DNA from 3 places in the Holdemania filiformis genome. Region 2 is predicted to be linked to each of the others. Evidence: predicted binding sites of a transcription regulator. Region 2 holds the regulator's gene; each other region holds the start of a gene.
The links. The regulator Rex, encoded in region 2, represses fermentation and respiration genes when NADH is low (regulators of the CRP and FNR family bind a similar motif). The targets are predictions, from matches to a motif close to GTGAANNNNTTCAC.
Positions count from the first base shown of each region.

Region 1: DWY25_RS04135 (flavocytochrome c) is a predicted target of Rex. The motif match lies at 724-737, and genes of this name have one in related genera.
Region 3: DWY25_RS09860 (PTS fructose transporter subunit IIC) is a predicted target of Rex. The motif match lies at 1,364-1,377, and genes of this name have one in related genera.

Region 1 is NZ_QRUP01000003.1:191,505-193,774, reverse strand. Features, by position in the region: gene DWY25_RS04145 (aldo/keto reductase) at 1-86, shown strand, start outside; gene DWY25_RS04140 (MerR family transcriptional regulator) at 153-515, shown strand; gene DWY25_RS04135 (flavocytochrome c) at 979-2,270, shown strand, end outside.
Region 2 is NZ_QRUP01000001.1:407,908-410,177, forward strand. Features, by position in the region: gene asnS (asparagine--tRNA ligase) at 1-507, opposite strand, end outside; gene DWY25_RS02055 (redox-sensing transcriptional repressor Rex) at 769-1,389, opposite strand; gene tsaD (tRNA (adenosine(37)-N6)-threonylcarbamoyltransferase complex transferase subunit TsaD) at 1,444-2,270, opposite strand, start outside.
Region 3 is NZ_QRUP01000011.1:35,484-37,753, forward strand. Features, by position in the region: gene DWY25_RS09855 (ketose-bisphosphate aldolase) at 1-159, opposite strand, end outside; gene DWY25_RS09860 (PTS fructose transporter subunit IIC) at 182-1,273, opposite strand; gene DWY25_RS09865 (PTS fructose transporter subunit IIB) at 1,405-1,722, opposite strand; gene DWY25_RS09870 (PTS sugar transporter subunit IIA) at 1,719-2,180, opposite strand; gene DWY25_RS09875 (BglG family transcription antiterminator) at 2,195-2,270, opposite strand, start outside.

The DNA of each region.
Region 1 (2,270 bases), on a different contig from region 2:
GCTGCCATGCCTGTGAAAATCGCTGCCCCTTTGACGTGGAAGTCACTGAGAATATGCGGCAGGCGGTCAACGTGTTCGGTAAATAAGATTCCGGCTTTCATCATGAAAGAAAAGTTGGGGTTAAGCTGAATAAAGAGGAAAGGAGATTCAAGATGAACATTGCTGAAGTCAGTAAGAAATATGATTTAACCCAGGATACGCTGCGTTATTATGAGCGCGTCGGTCTGCTTCCCCGGGTGAACCGCACGTCCAGCGGAATCCGCGATTACACCGAGGAGGACTGCCGCTGGGTAGAGTTCATTAAATGTATGCGGCAGGCGGGCCTTCCGATCGAGGTCTTGATCGAGTATGTCGCTTTATATCAGAAGGGCGATGAAACAATCCAGGCCCGCAAACAGCTGTTAATCGAACAGCGGGAACAGCTGATCGAACGCATCCGCGAGATGAATGAAACATTGGAACGGCTGAATTACAAAATTGACGCGTATGAGCGAAACGCCGAATGCCGGCCTTAAGGGGCATAGGCAGGAAATTAATTTAAAAGGCGACAAGCGTAAAAACCAGTGAAGCGTTCAGATCAAGGAATCTGAGGCCGCCGCTGGTTTTCTTTTAGGTATAAAACCGAACATGCAGCGCAGATTTAATCCTTAATGGATTGACATGTTCTGCATCGGTTAGTCTGATGACAAGATCTCCTTTGACTTTATGATCTTTGCGTGCCCAGTGAAATCAATCTCTCTAAGACAAGAAAAAGAGGCTCGATCCAAAAAGCAGATAACTGACCAAGGAATCTCCCTATCGTGGCTCTGCTATCTTCTGATTGCGGAGGTTTAAGATCGCCGTTTTTTTGTCTGCCATAAGAGTGCATCTTACTAGCCATTGGAAGCGAAGTACAGATTTTTATACAAAAGTGCCAAAATTTGAAAAATCGTTCACAAGCTGATATGTTATATTTTTAGCATATCAGGGAGGAAACTTATGAAGAAATGTTTAGCTTTACTTATGGCGGGTTTGCTTTGTCTATCGCTGGCTGCTTGCGGTAATCAGAATTCAACTTCGTCGCCGGATCCGGCTGTAACGTCACTGACCGATGGGACATACACTGGAACCGCTGCAGGTCACAATGGAAAAATCAATGTGGAAGTCACGGTGGAGGAGGGAAAACTCAACACTATCCGTGTTCTGGAGGAGGATGAAACTGCCGGAATTGGCGATCTGGCTATTCAGACTCTTGTGGAAAAGATGAACCAGTCGCAGAGCACTCAGGTCGATTTGGTATCAGCCGCCACAATTTCCAGCGCGGGCGTAGTAAACGCGGTTCGCAATGCTTTGAAAGAAGCTGGCGCCGATGACGCCTATTTCAAAAACGAGTCAAAGGTATCGCTGGATAAAGCAGAAATGGAAGACAACTACGATTATGATGTCGTAATCGTCGGCGGTGGCGGAGCCGGTCTGACCGCGGCAATTGAAGCCGCGAATAACGGCGCCCACGTTGCCGTGTTGGAAAAGACGCCGGCTGTCGGCGGCAATACGCTGGTTTCCGGCGGCGGCCTTAACGCGCCGGGAACGCAGCATCAGTTAGCCAAGGGAATTGAGGACAGTGTCGAAAAATTTGCCGAGGATACCTACAATTCCGGCGACCAAGAAGCCAACCGCGAACTCGTGGAAGTCATGGCGGAAAACGCGCTGGACGCGACAAACTGGCTGATCGACGATATCCATGTCGAATTTATGCCAGACCGTCTTCAGCAGTTCGGCGGCCATTCTGTCCCGCGGGCGCTGATCCCGGTGGGGAACCATGGCGACGAGCTGATCTTTAAGCTGCGCGATGCGGCGGAAGCGGCTGGTGTCGATATTTTGTGCAATGTCAAAGGCGAAGAAATTCTGATGAATGAAGGCCGGGCCAGTGGCATCCGGGCAGCTTACGATGGTCAGCAAATCACCTTCAATGCGGCTAAGGGCGTAATCCTGGCGACCGGCGGCTTCGCGTCCAATGTCGAAATGCGCAAGCAGTACAACGCGAACTATGATGAACGCTTTAAGACGACAGCTCGTGCGATCAGCACTGGCGATGGGATCAGAATGGCCGAAGAAGTCGGGGCTTCGCTAGTTGATATGGAGTTCATCCAGGTTTATCCGACCTGCAATCCAATCACCGGAATTATTTCATATGTCGCCAACTCCCGGATGGACGGTGGCCTGCTTCTGAATAAGGAAGGCGTCCGCTTCGTTGACGAAATGGGTCGTCGCGATGTGATTTCCAATGCGAT
Region 2 (2,270 bases):
AATGATCGGGGCGTTAACGTAGACAAAGCCCTGATCCTGGAAAAACTCGTGAATCGCCATCGCCAGGACGGAGCGGACGCGGAAAACCGCGTTGAACGTGTTGCTGCGCGGACGCAGATGTCCGATCTCGCGCAGATACTCAAACGAATGCCGTTTTTTCTGCAACGGGTAGGTGTTGTCGCAGGCGCCTTCCAAAATCACTTCTGTGACCTGCAGCTCAAATGGCTGCTTCGCCTGCGGGGTCAGTACGACTTTCCCCGTAACAGTCAGCGCCGTGCCTGTCAGATATTTGGATACATCCTGAAAATTGGCCAGATCGGAAGAGTAAACAAGCTGAGCGTTGCGGAAATACGTTCCATCGTTCAGCTCGATAAACCCGATCGAACCGTTGTTGCGGTTGGTTCTGACCCATCCCTGCAGCTGGGCATACTCGATCTGATCGGTTTCCATGGTGCTGCCGGAACAAGCCATTTCGTAGAGTTCTCTGACGGTCATGAATGTAAGCATACTTTTCTCCTTTTGTCTATTTATAAATAAAAAAACGTTCCTGATTAAGGAACGTTGAACAACGTGGTGCCATCCTCATTCGCCCGAATGATCGCAAAATCACCAGGCCTCAGGGTGCGTTAACGCCGCCGACGGGATCGTCTACTTTCAGTTCTCCGATCCGGCTCCCAGAGTGTTCCGCATTCCCTGACTGAACTCCGGCTTTCACCCTGCCCGGCTCGCTGTGCTTCAGTAATGGGATCGTTCTCTTTTCGCTGCCTTCTACTTTTTCATGTTGTTGGTTTCAAAAACCAATTCCTGGATCGTTGAAACGACGTCGATCGGCTTGACCAGAACTCCCTTAGGAACCTGGAAATGCTCGTGCGAGAAATCAACAATCCCGGTAATGCCGCATTCGATCAGACGATCGGCCGCGTCCTGAACATTCGATGAAACGCACAGGATCGCAATCCGGCAGCCTTCCGGAATCTTATCCTTCATTTCATCAACGTGGTAAACCGGAATCGGCGTTTTCCCGACAGACTCCGGACGGATGTCAAAGGCACATACAATCTCGCCGACAACATGGTTCCAGCGATTGTAATTCATTAAAGCTTTCCCAAGGTTGCCTGCTCCGACAAGAATAATCTTCTCGTCGAATCCCATGCCCAACTGTTCGTTGAATATTTCAATCAGGCGGTCAACGTCATAGCCATAACCTTGCTTCCCCAGCGATCCCAGGAATGAGAAATCCCGGCGGATCGTCGTGGACTCAATGGCCACATATTCCGAAAGCTCCTTGGACATGATCCGGGTTACGCCGGAATTTTTGAGTTTGCGTAAAGCTTTCAGATAGATTGGATAACGCTGCAGTGTAGCCTTAGGGACTGACTTTGTTGGCATACTATCAACCCCTTCTGCATTATTCTAGCACACTTGTTTTAAATTGTGAATGATTTAATGAATTGAACTTGTTTCAATTTCCATCGACGGGTTCGCGGCGATGTCCAATGAGCCGTTTAAACCGTGCGTATACGCTGTCCAGCCGGCGGCGCCGATCATCGCGGCATTGTCCGTACAGCACCATAACGGCGGAATCGTCAGATGAACCTCCGGCGTTTCCTGAATCATCTCCGAGATTTTCTCACGCAGGCGGGAATTCGCCGCGACGCCGCCTGCCAATACGACCTGCTTCGGTTTAAATTCTTTAACTGCCTGCATCGTCTTTTTCAGCAGCGTGTCAAGCGCCGCTTCCTGGAAAGCGTAGGAAAGATCTTCCTTGTTCAGTTCCTCGCCCTTTTTATTTTCCCGGTCGATCAGCTGCAGGACCGCCGATTTCAAACCGCTGAAGGAAAAATCAAGCGGCTTCTCGGTCTTCGGCTTCGGCAAGGTGTAATGCGGATGTCCCTGTTTTGCCATTTTATCAATGACCGGACCACCCGGATACCCGGTTCCCATCACTCGGGAAACCTTGTCATACGCCTCGCCGATCGCATCGTCCTGCGTTGTGCCGAGAATCTCAAACGACCACTCATCTTTCATCCAAACCAGCTCGGTATGACCGCCGGACACCACCAGCGCAATCATCGGGAAGCGCAGTTCGTCGACGAAGCGGTTGGCGTAAATATGTCCGATGATGTGATGCAGCGGGATCAGCGGTTTATCGTAATACCAGGCCAGGGTTTTCGCGGCCTGGACGCCGACATGCAGCGAACCCACAAGGCCGGGGCCCTGCGTTACCGCGATCGCTAAAATATCGTCCATCGTCACCTCGGCCTGCGCCA
Region 3 (2,270 bases), on a different contig from region 2:
AAGCTCATTGACGGCGATCGCAATGATCGTCGGCGCTTTCTGCGCCTCCGCTTCTTCCACGACGCAGCGGAAATTCGCGACCTCAGTGACGTTGAAGGCGCCGGCCGCGAAGTGATGTTCTTCCGCGACGGCTAGAAATTCCTGCATGTTCATTAACATGATAAATCCCTCCTGTTTCTGATCAGAACGTAATGTTGACTTCGGCAACTTCGCCGTCGTCAGCCTGCGTATAATCGATGCCGTAGGCTTCCTGGCTCGGTGTTAAACGACGCTTGAGAACAAACAACGCGACACCCATGATAACGCTGCCGATCACTAAAGCAGCGACGAACCCCAGCGGATTGGTAAAAGTCGGGATAACGAACCAGCCGCCATGTGCGACCGGACTCTCGACGCCCCACATCATGCACAGACCACCCGCAATTGAACCGCCCAGAACGCTGGACAGCACCACCCGCCACAGATCATTCATCGCCAACGGGATAACGCATTCGGTAATCATACATACTCCCATCGGGAAGCAGGCTTTCAGGTTTTCCTTTTCATCATTCGTATAAATCGGCTTGCGGAAAAGCTTGCTCAGACCCCAGGCGATCAGCACGCCCATCGGCGGAATCATGCACGCGACCATGTGGCACGCCTTCGGCCCATAAATTCCATCCGCCAGCATTGCCGTTGTATATAAGGAAACCGTCTTGTTGACCGGACCGCCGAAGTCGAACGCCGAACCCGCCGACATGACGAAGCCGTAGACAAACTTGGAACCGGTTGACAGATTCGCCAAAAACTGCGTCATCGCATCCATGAAATACGCGATCGGCGTCCCCAGCACGGTAAACATCAGCACGCCGCAGATTAGCGAAGCGAAGAACGGAATGATCAGAATCGGCATCAATCCCTTCATCGAATCTGGCAGATGAATGTATTTTTTCATGGCATTGACGACATATCCGACTAAGAACGCGCCGACCAATCCTCCTAAGAAACCTGCCTTGATTTCCGCGCTCACCAAACCGACGACCAGGCCCGGCGCAATGCCCGGCTTATCCGCAATGGAGTAGGATATCGCGGCGCAGATGACCGGAATGATCATCGTGGACATCCCCAGATTGCCGACCTTGTAGATGATGTAAGCGAAACTGCCGACGGCGTCCTTGACATTCGGACCGCCGAGAATGACGCCCAGTGCCTGGCAAAGCCCAGCGCCGACGACGACGGGAACCATGAACGAGATTCCAGTCATGATGTGTTTCTTGATGATTTTCCAATTCATTAAATTCTCCCTCTTTTCTAGTTTTTAAATCTTTCTTTCTGTTGCGGATAACGAGAATTGCTTCCGGTTATTTTCAAATACGCTTTCTTCGTCAAACCTTTCACAGTGAGCTTTTCCGACAGACGCTCTCTTCAGCGGTGACTCTTCAACGTCGCTTCAATCTTCTTCAGGAAGCCTTCCGTGTTGCGCATGACATCTTCCGTCCGGCAGCGTACGACCGGTTTGCCTTTGAAGCGTTCTTCCCCCGTGATCTTGACGTCGACCGCTAACAGCACAACGTCGGCATCCGCAATTTCCTGAGCTGTCAGTTCATCCTCAGCGCCGATCGACCCCTGGGTTTCAATCCGGCAGGGATAGCCGCAGGCTTTGGCCGCTTCGATGATTTTCTTCTTCGTGATGTAGGTGTGTGCGATCCCTGTTGGACAGGCAGTAATTCCGACGATCTTCATTCCGATTCCTCCTTTCTTAAAATATTGACGATTTCCTCAACCGTCCGGGCGTGATGGAGTGTGTCAATCACGTCCTTATCCAATAACAGCTGGGCGACATGGGACAGAAGCATAATATGCTGCGACATATCTACGTCGCGAATCGCAAACATAATAATGCAGCGGACCGGTTTGTCGTCAAACGTTTCCCAGCTGACGTCGGTGCGGGTGCGTCCAATCGCAATGACGCTGCGGTTCACGACCGCGGAACGGCCGTGGGGAATCGCAATCCCATCGCCGATTCCCGTAACGCCTTCCGCTTCGCGGTGAACCAGCTCGTCGATAAACGGCTGTTCTTCCCGGATCACTCCGTTTTCATAAAGCATGCGCGTCATCTGCGTGAATACTTCTTCCTTGGTTCCGGCATTTAAGTCCAGATTGACGTTTTCTTCCAATAATACTTCTCTGATATCCAACATAAGAGTCCCTTTCTTTATTCCTCCAGCGCACGCCGGACTTCCTCAATGTCCTTGGGATCCAGCAGCACGGAAACCGTCACGCTCGGACAG